4 regions of the Providencia rettgeri genome follow, and region 3 is predicted to be linked to each of the others. Evidence: predicted binding sites of a transcription regulator. Region 3 holds the regulator's gene; each other region holds the start of a gene.
What was found. The regulator CRP, encoded in region 3, controls carbon source genes, mostly activating them, when cyclic AMP is high. The targets are predictions, from matches to a motif close to ATGTGANNNNNNTCACAT.
Positions count from the first base shown of each region.

Region 1 (4,398 bases), 310 kb from region 3:
ATCCGTGCAAAATGGATTGGTGCTTGCAAATTAATCTGTAAATAAATGTCTCAATAGCCCAAATTGTTGAACGTTTATTGTACAATGTCGATAGAATGAGCTTTCAAGGGGAAGCTCATTCTGTTTTTCAGTCAATTAAACGGATTTCAGTTATCAGGGGTCTTATGGGAAAACACGTTTCAGTCACATTAGGCACAATTGAGCCGCTCGCATTTTTAGATAATATCAACTCGGGCAAAACCGCACTGATTTGTGAAGGTGGCGGGCAGCGAGGGATTTTTACTGCGGGTGTACTGGACGAATTTTTGATTGCTGATTTTAATCCGTTTGATTTGATGATTGGTACTTCCGCAGGAGCGCAAAACTTATCTGCATATATTTGCGGGCAGGCGGGGTACGCACGTCGTGTTATCACCCGCTATACCACTAATTCCGCTTTTTTCAATCCATTGCGTTTTATTCGCGGTGGTCACCTTATTGATCTTGATTGGCTGATAGAGATCACGACAAAAGAGTTCCCTTTGCGAATAGAAGCGGGGCTTGATTTATTAAACTCCGGTCGTGAATTTTTTATGGGCGCTAGTCGTAGCGATGATTTTTCTGCTGAATTTTTACAGCCAAATGCAGACACTTGGCTGGATATTATTCGTGCGTCGAGTGCTATCCCTGGCTTCTATCGTGAGGGCGTTGAGTTTGATGGTACCCGATATCATGATGGTGGGATCAGCGCGGCTGTTCCTGTTGAAGAGGCCTATCGACGTGGAGCCGAAACGATTGTGGTGATCCGTACAGTACCGTCTCAAATGTATTTTACCCCTGAATGGGTAAAAAGAATGACGCGCTGGTTAGAAGGGGACAACAATGGGTTACAGCGGATGGCCGCGATGTTAAAGGTGCATCTGAAAAGCTACCGCAAAACGCAAGAATTTATTGAAAATCCCCCTAAAAATGTGCAGGTTTTTGAAATTTACCCTCCTGTACCGTTAAAAAGTAGTGCGCTGGGCAGTAAAGTCTCTTCCTTAAATGAGGATTATCATACAGGGCGGCGTTGTGGGCGTTACTTTATTGCCGCCCTTGGAGCCGGGTTTTATCAGAGGCAAGAGCGTTTTAACCAAACGTTGGAACAGAAAATGGAACTTAGCTCTCTTGAGATTGATATTGCGCCTTCTGCACAAAATGAGCCAGTACCGGAAGCGTTGGTGCCAGAACTTGCGACCGAGTCTTCAATCATAATGCCAGTTAATGAAAGTCGTAATGGGTAAAACACAATTTATAGACACACATTGCCATTTTGATTTCCCGCCGTTCAGTGATTCTTTTACTGATAGCCTACAACGTGCCAAAAAAAGCGGTGTCGAACAGATTGTTATCCCAACCGTGAGCTTGGATAACTTTGCTCGAGTGTGGCAATTGGCACAACAATATCCCCAATTGTATGCCGCTATGGGGTTTCACCCGCTGTATATCAAGCAGTATCAAGATGCACATTTTGATGTGTTAGTGGATTACCTTCGGCAGAAAAATAAAAAGTGTGTGGCGATAGGGGAAATAGGGCTCGATTTATACATGCAAACCCCTCAATTTGAGCGCCAACAGCAACTGTTAATGGCTCAACTTAAACTGGCTAAACAGTTTGATTTACCTGTTATTTTGCATTCTCGTAAAACCCATGATCCGCTTGCGGCGATGCTGCGTCGTATTGATGTGCCTGCTCGTGGGGTAGTGCATGGCTTTGCGGGGAGCTTATCCCAAGCACAAGCCTTTGTTAAGTTGGGATATTATATTGGTGTAGGGGGAACGATAACTTATGAACGCGCCAATAAAACCCGTCATGTGATGTCCCAGTTACCATTAACGTCTCTGTTATTCGAAACTGATGCACCTGATATGCCTGTTTCCGGTTTTCAAGGCGAACCAAATCGCCCGGAACGCCTTGAATGGATTTTCCGTTCGTTTTGTGAGCTTCGCCACGAAACGCCAGAAGAAATCGCTCAACAACTTTACAACAATAGTCTGTCATTATTTAATCTGACAAAGTAAAAACACTCAAAACAATAAATATTATTTATATAAATTCATTTCCTATCTGATCTAACCCATTCTGCTTTTACGATGTTCAATTACTGCTTTAGTGCCTTTCCAGATAAAACTGATCTTATTTTGTGATTGTTATCACATTATTTGAATTTTTAGTGCTTCTTGCACTTCGTATTTGTGATGAATATTGCGAGTTATTCATGATGACTAGGTATAATCATCACACAAAGAGTCAAGGAGACTTACACGTTTCCTTATATATCAACCTAGAATCAAGTGAACAGGGATCCTTCCATGCAACTCATTATGAGTATTATAGGAATGGCGGTACTTATCGCGATAGCTATCCTATTTTCTAGCAATCGCCGCGCGATAAGACTTCGCACCGTGGGTGGTGCATTTATTATCCAGTTGGCAATTGGCGCATTAGTTTTATATGTACCTGCTGGGCGCAGCGTGCTGCAAGGGATGTCTGATGGTGTTTCCAAAGTCATCGGATATGGTCAAGATGGCATGAGCTTTATTTTTGGCGGCTTAGTGTCCGACAAAATGTTCGAATTATTTGGCGGTGGTGGCTTTATTTTTGCCTTCCGCGTACTGCCTATCATCGTCTTCTTTTCATCGTTAATCGCTGTGCTTTATTACTTAGGTATTATGCAGTTAGTCATAAAAGTACTGGGTGGCGGTTTACAAAAAGTATTGGGCACATCAAGAACCGAATCTCTCTCTGCGACAGCCAATATCTTCGTTGGGCAAACAGAAGCGCCGTTGGTTGTGCGTCCTTATATTGCAACAATGACAACCTCTGAACTGTTCGCCATTATGTGTGGCGGATTAGCATCAGTGGCCGGCTCTGTATTAGCGGGTTATGCACAAATGGGCGTACCCATGGAATACCTGATTGCGGCATCATTTATGGCAGCTCCGGGGGGGTTGTTATTCGCAAAACTAATGGTGCCTGAAACGGAAGATGTGCGTGACAGAGTTGATGCGGTCGATTTAGTCGCGGAAGACGAACGTCCTGCTAATATTATTGATGCTGCCGCAGCGGGAGCATCATCAGGGATGCAATTAGCCCTGAACGTGGGGGCAATGTTATTGGCATTTATTGCATTAATTGCCTTAATCAACGGTATTTTAGGTGGTATTGGTGGCTGGTTTGATTATCCACAATTATCTCTTGAATTGTTATTAGGTTGGTTATTTGCGCCTATCGCCTATTTAATTGGTGTGCCATGGAGTGAAGCAACGATTGCGGGCTCTTTCATTGGTCAAAAAATTGTCGTGAATGAGTTTGTTGCCTTTATGAACTTCGGTGAATATATGAAGGCGGATGCGGAAGTTATTGCGGCAGGTAAGCAAGTGTTGTCTGACCATACAAAAGCGATTATCTCATTTGCATTATGTGGTTTCGCCAACTTGTCATCGGTAGCGATCTTATTAGGTGGTTTGGGGGGAATGGCGCCAAATCGCCGTGGAGATGTTGCTCGTCTCGGTATGAAAGCGGTGATGGCGGGGACGCTATCTAACTTAATGAGTGCAACCATTGCTGGCTTCTTCTTGACCTTGGGTGCAATTGCCGTAGCATAAAAAACGCTATTGAGTTTCAGGCAGTTTTATCGAATCTGTTCATTATAAAAGCGAAAGGGAGTCTCTTTCGCTTTTATTTTTATCGATTATATTCTTTTGCGATCTTTTATATTCAACGGCAAAATTTCAACTATTCTTAACTTAGTCAATTAATGATTGTCTGGGGTTAAAAAGCCATTTGAGTGAATAAATTAACCGCCAGATCGGGTATAATGAGATCTGACTCACATTTATATCTTTAATAATGTAACTTTCAGTCGATTAATGTGATTTGTAGCACATAAAATGACGCGGTTCCATGGTCAAATAGACACTAGTAAGCTGCTAATGGAACTGCTAGTTCTCAGAGTCCACTGACTCTAGGGCATCGTGCGGTGAGAAGGAACTCAGCTGCTCAGTTCGGAAGCATCCGGCTGGCATCTTTAAGGAACCAAGCCCGCTCGCCAACAAAGAACGTGTCGTTCTGAAGAATTAATAACGTTGGAGAGTTATATGACTGATTTAAAAGCAGCCGCACAACGCGCGCTGACCCTGATGGATTTAACCACATTAAATGATGATGACACTGATGCAAAAGTAATCGCATTATGCCATCAAGCCAAAAGCCCTGCGGGCAATACCGCGGCAATTTGTATCTACCCTCGTTTTATTCCGATTGCACGCAAAACCCTGCGTGAGCAAGGTACCCCTGATATTCGTATTGCGACAGTAACCAACTTCCCACACGGTAATGATGACATTGAAATCGCATTAGCAGAAACCAAAGCGGCT
Region 1 covers NZ_CP163512.1:4,275,197-4,279,594, forward strand. Annotated here, with positions in the region: gene AB6N04_RS19500 (BON domain-containing protein) at 1-34, shown strand, start outside; gene AB6N04_RS19505 (patatin family protein) at 165-1,262, shown strand; gene AB6N04_RS19510 (TatD family hydrolase) at 1,255-2,040, shown strand; gene AB6N04_RS19515 (NupC/NupG family nucleoside CNT transporter) at 2,344-3,627, shown strand; gene deoC (deoxyribose-phosphate aldolase) at 4,120-4,398, shown strand, end outside.
Region 1: the regulator CRP is predicted to act here: its motif matches at 2,161-2,178, upstream of AB6N04_RS19515 (NupC/NupG family nucleoside CNT transporter).

Region 2 (4,398 bases), 1.4 Mb from region 3:
CGTGCGCTCTTTTGCCATTTTGCCCTAACACATTGAAATAAGTCTTACCAGCCACTCACTCGATGTGGCTGGTAATAAGCAACTATTATTCTTATAGCACTAGGGCTATCCATATCGCCGCTAATATCATGCATAGTGTGGCGACGACACCACCTGATTTTGCAAACTCACTGAACGATATTTTTACGCCATAAGCAGCGGCTTGTTCAACGACAATGATGCCTGCAAGGCTACCAAACACTAATAAATTACTCGAAAATCCTGAACCAAGCACTAATGCTGCCCCAAGGGGATCCGCATTTCCGTCTGGAGTTAAAAAAGGAACAAGGAGCATCACGGAAGGGTTATTTCCTACAATGGTACTGAGTACCCCTGTTACTAAAAATAATGCTAATGGATTATTTAAATCGACGCCATAAGTACGTAAGTCATTGAGTAGTTGCTGAGGAATACCTGTTGAAGCAAACGCCGCATTGACGACAAATAATCCCATAATTAAGAGCAATAAATTACCGTCAACTAATTTTAGCATGTCACTTGATGCAATTGAGCGGTTTAATAATAAGAACCCAGCAGCAGTAAGGGCAATTAATTCCCTTGGAATATCACTCGCAATAAATGCAACAATAACGGCAAAAGTAATAACACCTGCCTTGGTCGTTTCCCATACATTAAGTGTTTCTTGCGGTGTTGGTGTTGTTGTTTGCATTTCTTCCTTAGCAATATACCAACGGTGGCGGTACAGCCAAACTAAAACTAACCACGTTATGGGTAATGAAAGTAAAGCCGGGATCGCTGAAGCCTCGAGTAAACCCACAAAGGAGATATCGAGTCCTTGAGCGGCGATCATATTTTGTGGGCTACCAATTAATGAGCCAGCAGCGCCGTTATTTGCTGCAAAGCAAAAACCTAATAAGAATGGGATAGGGTTTAAACCGCGAGATAAGCTAATAGAAACCAATAACGGTGTCATCGCAACCACAACGACATCGTTTGTTAACAAGGCAGAAAGAATGCCGCCAACACCGATTAATACAGCTAAAAGAGTTGGAGGGGAAACCTTTAACATGGCAACTCGGTTGGCCGTCCAGCTATAAAAGCCAGACACAACAAATGATGCAGACACCACCATTAAACCAAATAGCATCCCAATAGTTCGGTAATCGATGGCATCCCAAGCATGTGGTGGCGTAATACTATCTATTGCCATCATGGCTAACGCGCCAATAACTGCTGCACCTGTTCTATCGACTTTAAACCCGGGGAGTTTGCCAAAGCCCATGGCAACGTAAACCAAAAGAAAAACAATAATGGTTAATGTCATTGTATTCACATTTTAACTAAGAAATTTAATGATAATTTATCGGTGAATTTCTTCTGGATCAAGGTTAGATATCCTTTTAATAATAATAAGTTGCATTAAATCCTATTCATGATTATCGAAAAAAGATAGAAAATGGAAAAGAGGATTACCAGCCTTTTGAGCTTTCAATCTAAGGTCCATTTTATCGATAAGTGATAAGTGAAAGTTAATTACAAAATAAAACAAAATGGTAATAGAAAGGTTAATTTCGTTTTTGGAAATGTTGAAAGACCCAAAGCAATGAAAATAATTCGTGATCATTATCTCTATTTTGGAAATTAGTTCACTAAATTATAAGTGATTTATGTCACGTTTTTTTGCTTTATTGCTCAACAATTGAACGTTGTAATAAAGTTACAACTTATATTTGTGATCATGCTCAATATTTATATGGGGTGGTATAGGGGGTTTAAGTGATGTTTGTCACATAAAACCCGCGTGGTACGCATCCGCCAAAGGTCATGCTAGAGTGAAAGCGTCGAAAGATCCACTAACGTTATTTGGCGATAACGTTACAACCTTATTGTTCTCGTACCACGGGGTTCTATCATGGTAACATCAAATATCAAATTAAAGGTACAGAATTTTGGGCGTTTCCTCAGTAATATGGTTATGCCTAATATCGGTGCTTTCATTGCGTGGGGGTTAATTACCGCGCTCTTTATTCCTACAGGCTGGTGGCCAAATGCAACATTGGCCCAACTTGTTGGCCCAATGATCACGTATTTATTACCACTACTAATCGGTTATACCGGTGGACGCCTTGTTGGTGGTGAGCGTGGGGGAATTGTTGGGGCAATCACAACCATGGGCGTGATTGTCGGTGCTGATATGCCAATGTTCATGGGGGCTATGATTGCTGGCCCATTAGGCGGTTTCGCGATTAAACGCTTTGACCGTTGGATTGATGGGAAAGTGAAAACGGGCTTTGAAATGCTCGTCAATAACTTTTCATCGGGTATTATTGGCATGCTATTGGCGATACTGGCTTATCTTGCTATTGGCCCACTTGTTGCTGGCTTGTCTAAAGTGTTAGCGGCTGGCGTAAATGTGATGGTGGAAAATAATTTACTGCCGCTGACCTCAATCTTTGTTGAGCCTGCAAAAATACTTTTTCTCAATAACGCGATCAACCATGGGATTTTTTCCCCATTAGGTATTCAGCAAGCCACTGAAACAGGTGCATCTATTTTCTTCTTGATTGAAGCGAACCCGGGACCGGGACTTGGTGTGTTACTTGCGTACATGTTTTTTGGTAAAGGTAATGCAAAACAATCCGCACCAGGCGCTGCAATTATTCACTTTTTCGGTGGGATCCACGAAATTTACTTCCCATATGTCTTAATGAATCCACGTTTGATCCTTGCTGTTATTCTTGGTGGGATGACAGGGGTATTTGTGATGAACCTATTTCATGCAGGTTTAGTTTCACCTGCCTCACCGGGCTCTATTTTTGCCGTGTTACTGATGACGCCAAAATCTTCACTAGTTGGTGTTATTTTATCAGTGACGAGCGCAACGCTTGTTTCATTCTTTGTTTCTGCGATTTTAATAAAAAGAACTCGCGTAGGTGATGATGATGAATTAGATAATGCGACGAAAAAAATGCGTGAAATGAAAACGCAATCTAAATCATCAGATAAAGCAACGGTTAATAACCATTCAACCGTTAACCTTGCAAGTGTGCGTAATATTATTGTTGCCTGTGATGCTGGTATGGGTTCAAGCGCCATGGGAGCAGGGGTATTAGCAAAAAAAGTGCGTGATGCAGGGTTGCTTGATGTTAATGTCACTAATATGGCAATCAATGATCTTCCTGCTGATGTCGATATTGTGATAACCCATAGAGATCTTACTGAAAGAGCAAAAACATTTGCGCCGAATGCAATGCATATTTCTTTAGCAAATTTCTTAGATGCTCAAACGTATAATGATCTTGTGACAAATCTAATTGCAAAAAAACATCCTATTGCCGCAAATGATGGACGCTTAATTAAACAAACTATCGTTGCTGCAAATGATGAAACTTTTGATGTTGAAGATAAAGATGAAGCATTATTTACACTCAGTGCAAAACACATTTATTTAAACTTATCGGCCGAGAATAAAATACAAGCGATTCAATTTGCGGGACAAAAATTAGTCGAAGGTGGCTATGTTGAGCCTGATTATATTGACGCGATGTTAGCAAGAGAAAGCTTAACTTCAACTTATCTTGGCGAATCTATTGCAGTTCCTCATGGAACTATTGAAGCAAAAGATCGTGTTTTAAAAACAGGCATTGTTATTTGCCAATATCCTGATGGCGTTCAATTTGGCGATGAACCGGATGAAATTGCGCGTCTCGTTATTGGTATTGCAGCACAAAATAATGAGCATATTGAAGTTATTACGCGGATAACCTCAGCACTAGATGAAGATGGGGTGATCGAAAGACTGTGTAATACCCAAAATATTCAAGAAGTGCTCGAAATTTTAGCATCACAAAGTGCAGCGTGAGGATAATAACAATGAAAGTCATTCATTTTGGTGCAGGTAATATTGGTCGGGGCTTTATTGGTAAATTACTCGCCGATGCGAATTCGCAACTGACATTTACAGATGTTAATCAGCCACTAATTGATCAACTAGAGCACCAGCAGTCTTACCAAGTTCATATAGTGGGTCAAGAAAATCGTATTGAAAAAGTGCAGCATGTGCATGCAATTAATACGAATGATCCAAAAACGATTGAATATATCGCGACAGCAGATATGGTCACTACTGCGGTAGGTCCACAAGTTCTTGAAAAGATAGCGGCTACGTTAGCGCAGGGTATTGTTCTGAGGAATAAATTAAATAACCAAAGAGCACTGAACATTATTGCATGTGAAAATATGGTGAGGGGAACAAGCCAATTAAAACGTCATATTTTCAGTCTATTACCCCAAGAAATACATCAATGGGTTGAGCAGCATATTGGTTTTGTTGACTCTGCGGTTGATCGTATTGTGCCTCCAATGGATGCAGCTAATGACGATCCTCTTGCTGTAACC
Region 2 covers NZ_CP163512.1:984,559-988,956, forward strand. Annotated here, with positions in the region: gene AB6N04_RS04470 (cyclase family protein) at 1-28, shown strand, start outside; gene AB6N04_RS04475 (SLC13 family permease) at 92-1,324, opposite strand; gene AB6N04_RS04480 (PTS mannitol transporter subunit IICBA) at 1,913-3,862, shown strand; gene AB6N04_RS04485 (mannitol-1-phosphate 5-dehydrogenase) at 3,874-4,398, shown strand, end outside.
Region 2: the regulator CRP is predicted to act here: its motif matches at 1,775-1,792, upstream of AB6N04_RS04480 (PTS mannitol transporter subunit IICBA).

Region 3 (4,398 bases):
AAAATAAAGGTGTTGACTATTTAGCTTATTAATAATTCCATTCATAGTCTCAATGGTGGCATTAAACTTATTACCTCTTTTATTCGATGGAGATAAAATACATTCATTAATCAGTTGTTGTACTGATTTGGTATATTGAAACTTATCACCTACATGACTAAAATTATCATAATGTAATATCTTTTTTTCGAGTTCATAAATTTCATTTTTTAATATTTTAGCCTGATTAAATTGCGCTTTATCCTTACCTGAAAATGCTATTGGCAGATTTCTTTCGTTATTGACAGTCTCTGTATTTTGTTTGTTAGTCTTTTGTATTTCAGTGATCCTCTGTTGACTATAAAACTTAACACTGTATAAATCTTCTGCTCTGGGCTTCAGTTTATTCATAACGATTAAAGCTCGAATCTTACCTGTTGAGTTTATTTTATCAATAGATTCATAGAAAAAGTGTTTTAATTTGTTGATGCCAAAATCTTTAATTAAGTTTTTTCTATTTATATTTATTGATTCAGAATTAGGATTACTAATTTTCATGGCGGTATCTTCCTGTTTAACGCTTTTGGGTGAATTTTGTTCTATGATAATGCTACGCTTAAAGATATTTGATGGAGAAATAAACTCATCTTCATGATATTTATAAGGTAGCAAGATTTTTTCAACAGGTGGTGAATAAGGTAGATGGTCTAATTCGGGTTGTGCTCTTTCATGAAAGTATCGAGACTGAATAGCAAAATTTATTTTCTGATAATTTACGGTATTGAATGTTTTGATAGTATTTAAATTACAAATGACTGAAGGCGTTCGAGGGGGAATATTTTTATTACTAGATATGCTGGCTAAATGATTATTTTGTTTATTGTCTATTTTCATAACTAATAATCTCCGAGTAATGATTAGTTATCACTATCTTAGTTTGACAATTAGCTAGAAAATATAAAGAAACGATACTACTTGGATTGTTATGGGAAATATGATTATCACTAATCATTCATGTAAATAGCTTTATACCAATGATATAAAGCTATTCGAAAGAGTGCGCCTCACCAAGGGAGTGAGGCGAAAGGTTAATTATCGTGTGCCGTAAACAACAATGGTTTTACCATGTGCGGAGATTAAGTTTTGATCTTCCAGCATTTTTAAAATACGGCCGACAGTTTCACGGGAACAACCAACGATTTGACCAATTTCCTGACGGGTGATTTTAATTTGCATCCCATCTGGATGTGTCATGGCATCAGGTTGTTTAGCGAGATTCAGTAACGTTTGAGCGATACGACCTGTAACGTCTAAGAAAGCGAGGTTACCCACTTTTTCTGACGTTGTTTGCAGGCGGCTTGCCATTTGCGCAGAGAGACGCATTAAGATATCAGGATTAACCTGAATCAATTGACGGAATTTCTTGTAAGAAATTTCAGCAACTTCGCAGGCGATTTTTGCTCTAACCCACGCAGTACGTTCTTGCCCTTCTTCAAATAATCCAAGCTCACCAATGAAATCCCCCTGATTCAGGTAGGAGAGGATCATTTCTTTGCCTTCTTCATCTTTGATTAAAACAGCCACTGAACCTTTAACTATGTAGTAAAGGGTTTCTGCTTTCTCACCCTGATGGATCAGTGTGCTCTTGGATGGATACTTATGAATATGGCAGTGTGACAAAAACCATTCAAGAGTAGGGTCTGTTTGTGGCTTGCCGAGAACCATTAGCGTTATCCTCTGTATGTTATTGCAGCCATCCGGAAAAAGCGTACCAGAAAGGCTGGCTTTAAAGTCACTAGCTTAGCATATTAATTTGTCTTATATACCCTAAATAATAAGAATAGCAACATTATATCAATCGCTTTTCATGGTTAGGGTGAACAAATTGATATCAACACTATAATATAATCAAATGCAACGTTGAGTTTTGATCTTAATCCTATCAACTAAGTATTGTTTGTAGCATATCCAATACAGAAAGTCTCTCCTGTATCGCTTCAGCAGAATAAAGCTGATATAACATTTATTATATCTATGGAACAATGTAGCCTTTAAATCGATTTCATTTCAAGGGGAATAAAATGGAAGCAAGAGTTAAATGGGTAGAAGGCCTCTCTTTTTTAGGTGAGTCAGCATCAGGTCATCAAGTGATGATGGACGGTAATGCTGGAGATAAAGCACCAAGCCCAATGGAGATGGTACTAATGGCTGCGGGCGGTTGCAGCGCCATCGACGTGGTATCTATCTTACAAAAAGGTCGTAATGATATTACCGACTGCGAAGTGAAATTAACCTCTCAGCGCCGTGAAGAAGCACCACGTTATTTCGTTAAAATTCATCTGCATTTTATTGTAACAGGAAATGAATTAACGGATAAAGCCGTTGAACGTGCAGTGCAACTTTCGGCTGAAAAATATTGTTCAGTGGCGTTAATGCTAGAAAAAACCGTTGAAGTGTCACATAGCTTTGAAATAAAAAACCAAAAATAAGTTTAATTGTTGTTGTTATATTTGATAAATAAGATGCTTACCTTAATTAATGATAAGCATCTTTTATAATAATCAAAAAATTTAGCTGTGCTTTCGACTAATTAATTTTTCGACTATTGGCGTCATAATTAACTCCATCGCTAAACCTAATTTCCCACCGGGTACGACAATCGTATTCATTGCTGAGATGAAAGAGCCAGATATCATTGATAGTAGATAGGGGAAATCGATCTGTTCTAGCCCACGAAAGCGAATAACAATAAAACTTTCATCTTGTGAAGGAATGGCTTTCGCTGAAAAGGGGTTTGAAGTATCTACCGTGGGGACGCGTTGGAAGTTAATATGCGTACGGGAAAATTGTGGCGTGATATAGTTAATGTAATCGCCCATCGAGCGCACGACTGAGTCCATCACAGCTTCTCGAGAGTGCCCGCGTTCTGTCGTATCGCGGATCAGTTTTTGTATCCACTCCAAATTTACGATAGGTACAACGCCAACTAATAAATCAACATGTTGGGCAACATTGTGTTCGGGGGTTACTATCCCACCGTGTAAACCTTCATAAAATAGCACATCGGTTTTTTCAGGCAGTGCTTCCCAAGGCGTGAATGTCCCCGGTTGTAAACCATAAGGCACCGCTTCATCGTAGGTATGTAGGTATTTTCGCGATTTTCCACAGCCAGTTTTAGCATAATCAACCAGCGTTTGTTCAAGTAGCGCAAAGTCATTGGCTTCTGGACCAAAGTAGCTAATGTGCCGTCCTTGTTCTCTCGCTTTGCGGATCGCCATATCCATTTCAGGGCGCGTATAACGGTGGAAACTATCGCCCTCTAGCGTGGCAGATTGGATATTTAATTGGTGAAATATTTTACGGAATGCTTGGCTGGTAGAGGTTGTGCCGGCACCGCTTGAACCAGTGATGGCAATAATCGGATGTTTTTTGGACATAGCGGACTCCCTGTGTTGCGCTTATGGCCACTATTTTAGCAACAGCGAGCGAAGCGGGTTAGCGGGCTTTAGGCATGAAATTAACCGATTCATGCAATTGTGACCAGACTAGCACAATTTCGCCAGAAACTAACTGCCGTTTCACATCGTTTACTTTCTCTTGCAGGCTTTTTTCTTGGGCACCGTAGTCGGTGCCTTCGCGTAACACATAGCTTTCTATCAGATTTTCCAATGTTTCAGGCGCAAGTTCTCGCCAAGGAATAATCATTTTTGTTCCTTATTTAAATAAGGGGTTAGCCATTGTGGAATTCGGGTTTCTAGCCACATTTTGGGTTTTCTTAACGAGCCACTGACAAAGCCCACATGGCCACCGTGTTCAGTCATTTGGTACTCTACATTTTTAGGCAGATGTGATAAATCAGGGACCACTTCAGGTGCCATAAAAGGATCATCTTTCGCATGAATGATTAACGTAGGTTTGGTGATATAGGCTAGCTTAGGAAGCGCACTGCATTTTTGATAATAGTCCGTTGCATCATCAAAGCCATGAATACGGGCGGTGATAACATCATCAAACTCACGAATGCGTTTAAGTTGTTTTAGTTGTAACAAATTTAATGGCAGTGAACCGGGGTAGCGCACCAGTTTGCGAGTCGCATTACGCTTTAAGCCATTCAATAAATAGCGTTGATAAAATTGGGAGATCCCTTTTTCCATACGTAATGAACAAGCTTCTAACATTAATGGCGCTGATACCACCACGCCTGCATCTACATCGGCATTTTGCCCACTTTCAGCTAAGTAACAGGCTAACATATTGCCGCCGAGGGAATAACCTACAGCCGCCGTTGGTGCTTCACCAAACGTGTGTTTTAGCCAGCGTAGGAAATAGCGTGCATCATTAGTTTCACCTGAATGATAGATGCGCTGCTGGCGATTCGGTTCGCCGCTACAACCACGAAAATGCATGATCACACCTAAC
Region 3 covers NZ_CP163512.1:3,961,547-3,965,944, forward strand. Annotated here, with positions in the region: gene AB6N04_RS18185 (hypothetical protein) at 1-873, opposite strand, end outside; gene crp (cAMP-activated global transcriptional regulator CRP) at 1,072-1,704, opposite strand; gene AB6N04_RS18195 (OsmC family protein) at 2,061-2,468, shown strand; gene AB6N04_RS18200 (phosphoribulokinase) at 2,550-3,416, opposite strand; gene AB6N04_RS18205 (YheU family protein) at 3,475-3,684, opposite strand; gene AB6N04_RS18210 (hydrolase) at 3,681-4,398, opposite strand, start outside.

Region 4 (4,398 bases), 1.4 Mb from region 3:
TCGCGCGCCGCGTTGGGCTATCGCATTTAAATTCCCGGCCCAAGAGCAAATCACTGTATTAAAAGATGTGGAGTTCCAAGTTGGGCGTACGGGGGCGATCACACCTGTTGCCCGTCTTGAACCAGTACAAGTGGCGGGTGTGACTGTGAGTAATGCGACATTGCATAATGCAGACGAAATTGAGCGTCTTGGCGTGCATATTGGCGATACGGTGGTCATTCGTCGTGCTGGTGATGTGATCCCCCAGATTGTTAGCGTTGTTGCAGATAAACGCCCGGCCGATAGCCGTGAAATTGTGTTCCCAATTCATTGCCCTGTTTGTGGTTCAGATATTGAACGTATTGAAGGTGAGGCAGTTGCCCGTTGTACTGGTGGGTTAATCTGTGGTGCGCAGCGCAAAGAGGCACTTAAACACTTCGTTTCTCGCCGTGCTATGGATGTTGATGGCATGGGGGATAAAATCATCGATCAGCTCGTTGAAAAAGAGTATGTAAAAACGCCCGCTGACCTTTACCAATTAAGTGCAGGCAAATTAACTGGGTTGGATAGAATGGGGCCAAAATCAGCTCAAAAGCTGATTGATGCACTTGAAAAATCTAAACAAACCACATTAGCGCGGTTTATCTACGCATTAGGTATTCGTGAGGTTGGTGAAGCGACAGCTGCTAACTTAGCGGCGCACTATGCAACGCTGGATGCGGTAATGGCAGCGGATGAAGAGTCCTTAAAAACAGTGCCAGATATCGGACATGTTGTTGCTAAACATGTGGTGAACTTCTTCCACGAAGCACATAATCAAGCGGTTATTAATGATTTAATCACCAGAGCAAATATCCATTGGCCAGAAGTAAAAGTGGTTAATAGCGCTGAAATTGATAGTCCATTTGCAGGTAAAACAGTGGTATTAACAGGTTCTATGAGCGTTCTGACCCGTGATGAGGCGAAAGATAAGCTGGTTGCTCTTGGGGCGAAGGTCGCGGGGAGTGTTTCTAAAAAAACCGATATGGTGATCGCGGGCGAAGCGGCGGGGTCGAAATTAGCAAAAGCAAATGAGCTCGGTATCCCTGTTATTGATGAGGATGAATTGATCCGTTTGCTGAATATCGAGTAGTAAACTATATTTTGAATGGCTTAGTTATCTCATATAGGTGAGGTAATTAAGCCTTGATAGGTCATTATCAGACTTAAAGTAAATTTCCAACAACATTTCTGTGCAAAAAAGGTCATTTGTCCTGTTATCGTTAATTAAAACGTGATCACCTTCTTCTTTTTGCAAAATACACCCACTTAGTTTTCAGGTTAATGTGACCGTGGTCTCATTTAAATGTTACCCATTACATAGAATATACACATAGACTGATCCTTAAATTTGTTGGAGTCGCATATGACCTCGATCCTGCATTTCATTTTATCTTTAGTAGTAATTGCTGCTCTTGCCATCTTAGCAAGTAGTAACCGTAAGGGGATCCGTCCTCGTTATGTCGTTCAACTACTGGTTATTCAAATTGCATTAGCATATCTGTTCTTGAAATCGAATATCGGTGAATCTTTTGTTCTCGCTGTAGCTGGGGTGTTTACTCACCTGTTAGGTTATGCAGCGGAAGGTACAAAATTTATCTTCGGCGGCATGATTGAAGGAAATTTAGCGTTCTTCTTCTTACAAGTTTTATGTCCAATCATCTTTATTTCTGCGTTAATCGGGATTTTACAGCACGTTAAAATTCTACCGATCGTTATTCGTGTTATCGGTACTGTATTATCTAAAGTTAATGGAATGGGGAAACTGGAATCATTCAACGCAGTAAGCTCACTGTTACTGGGTCAATCTGAAAACTTTATTGCTTATAAAGATCAGCTTAACCGTATGTCAGATCGCAGAATGTACACCATGGCAGCAACAGCAATGTCGACAGTATCGATGTCAATTGTTGGTGCATACATGACGATGCTGGAGCCACGCTTCGTCGTTGCAGCATTAGTCCTGAACATGTTTGGTACTTTCGTGGTGCTGTCTTTAATCAACCCATATCCACCCGAAGGTGAAGAAGACATTCAAATGAGCAACCTACATGAAGGTCAAAGCTTCTTTGAAATGTTAGGTGAATACATTCTTGCTGGATTTAAAGTTGCGATTATCGTTTCAGCGATGTTGATTGGTTTTATTGCCCTGATTGCTATGATTAACGGTATTTTCTCAGCAATTTTCGGTATTGATTTCCAAACTATGCTGGGGTACGTGTTCTATCCATTTGCTTGGATTTTAGGTATCCCTGCCGATGAAGCCCTACAAGTTGGCGGGATCATGGCAGTGAAGATGGTAACGAACGAATTCGTGGCAATGGATGGCTTACAAGCTATCGCTGGTGGCTTATCTGAGCGTTCAGTTGGTATTTTATCTGTGTTCTTAGTGTCATTCGCTAACTTCTCTTCAATTGGTATCATCGCAGGTGCTATCAAAGGGTTGGATGAAAAACAAGGTAATACAGTGGCACGTTTCGGCTTGAAATTACTGTACGGCTCAACCTTAGTGAGCTTCTTATCCGCAGCGGTTGTTGGATTAGTACTGTAGTTTGCAAAAAAGTGTTAAATTAATAACGGCGTTCATTAGGACGCCGTTTTTTTATGGGAGGAACAATGGAAAAGCAAGATCTTATCGATATGGCAAATACCTATATGCCATTTGGTAAATATAAAGGCTGCATTTTAATTGATTTACCAGAGGAATACCTTCTGTGGTTTTATAAAAAAGGCGAGTTCCCTTCAGGGCGTCTCGGTCAGTTAATGGAAATGGCCCTTGGTTTAAAAATTGAAGGGTTAGAAGGCTTGGTAAAGCCATTAAAACGCACCAAATGAAAAATCACTCATGATCTAAAGCATCGGTGATTTTCTTACTCAATTGAATGAAGATATCTTGTTCTTGCGGTGTTAAAGCCGCTTTGACTTTTAATGCATTTTCCGCACGACCAGCCGCTGCCCGTAGTAAAAAATGCCGTCCTTTATCCGTTAACTGAGTGATCAGCTCTCGCTTGTCATCATCTGATTTGGTTTGCTCGACAAATTGATAAGATTTTAATACTCGTAGAAATTTCGATAAATTTTGGCGAGAAATTCCAAGTGATTGGCTTAATTGGCTAGGTGTTAATCCCCCTTTTAGCCTCAATATTTCCAGTACATCGTACTGCCCCCATGTAATTTGTTCCGGCGTAAAACTGACACGACGCGCAACAAGAGTACATTGTAACAATGATAATGCATCCTCAAGGGAACTGGGCATAGTAATTCTTCCTTCTGATTTAACCGAATAAGTATACCTTGGCGTAAAGAATAAAACGATAAGTTGATTAACTTTAGTTAACTAATTATAGTTAACTAAAGTTAATTATAATTGAGGTAAATATGCGACAATTTACAAATCATATAGCATTGGTTACAGGGGCTTCTACGGGAGTTGGGTTTGCCATTGCTAAAAAATTACACTCACAGGGTGCGACGGTTATTATCACTGGACGTCATGAAGAGGCGTTGACGCAAGCTGCTGCTGAAATTACGCCAATAGGTGAGCGCATCAGTGTGATAAAAATGGATGTTGCAAGCGCAAAGGAATTTCAATCTACGATTGAGCAGATAGAACGCAAATATGGCGCACTGCACTACTTGGTCAACAATGCAGGTATTACTGGCCCACATGGGATCAACATTGAAGATTATCCGTTAGAGGCTTGGCATGATGTGATTGAAACGGATATTACAGGAACATTCCATGGCTTAAAATATGCAATACCAGCGATTCACCGCAGTGGTGGTGGGGCAATTGTCAATTTATCAGCATGTAATGGCGTGACTGGGATTGCCGGTATAGCGCCTTATACGGCGGCAAAACATGCAGTTTTAGGTCTCACAAGATCTGCCGCGTTAGAGAATGCGAAAAAAGGGGTACGGATTAATGCAGTAGGGCCTGGTTATGTTGAAACGCCCAATATTGCGATGTTACCGCAGAGTACTCAGGATTGGATGGCCTCGACGCACCCTATGGGGAGGATGGCGCAAACAGAGGAAATCGCTAATGTGGTCGCTTTTTTGCTATCAAAAGAAAGTAGTTTTATCACAGGCGCTTTTATTCCTATTGATGGTGGCTATACAGCTCAGTAATTGATTTGGTCGCTTTATATAATCAACCAGCGGATTATTTTACCCATTTTGCGACTCATGATGAGCTATCGATTCGCCGAGTATTTATATTAGCAATGTGATTGAACGGCTAGAAATGATTACATTGATGAGCTGGATAAAATTGGCAATAAAGAGTAATAATTAAAAGAAGGAAGAGAATGGTGGAGCTAAGCGGGATCGAACCGCTGACCTCTTGCATGCCATGCAAGCGCTCTCCCAGCTGAGCTA
Region 4 covers NZ_CP163512.1:968,541-972,938, forward strand. Annotated here, with positions in the region: gene ligA (NAD-dependent DNA ligase LigA) at 1-1,111, shown strand, start outside; gene AB6N04_RS04380 (NupC/NupG family nucleoside CNT transporter) at 1,385-2,569, shown strand; gene AB6N04_RS04385 (DUF3820 family protein) at 2,635-2,853, shown strand; gene AB6N04_RS04390 (MarR family winged helix-turn-helix transcriptional regulator) at 2,858-3,274, opposite strand; gene AB6N04_RS04395 (SDR family NAD(P)-dependent oxidoreductase) at 3,397-4,149, shown strand; tRNA gene AB6N04_RS04400 (tRNA-Ala) at 4,330-4,398, opposite strand, start outside.
Region 4: the regulator CRP is predicted to act here: its motif matches at 1,303-1,320, upstream of AB6N04_RS04380 (NupC/NupG family nucleoside CNT transporter).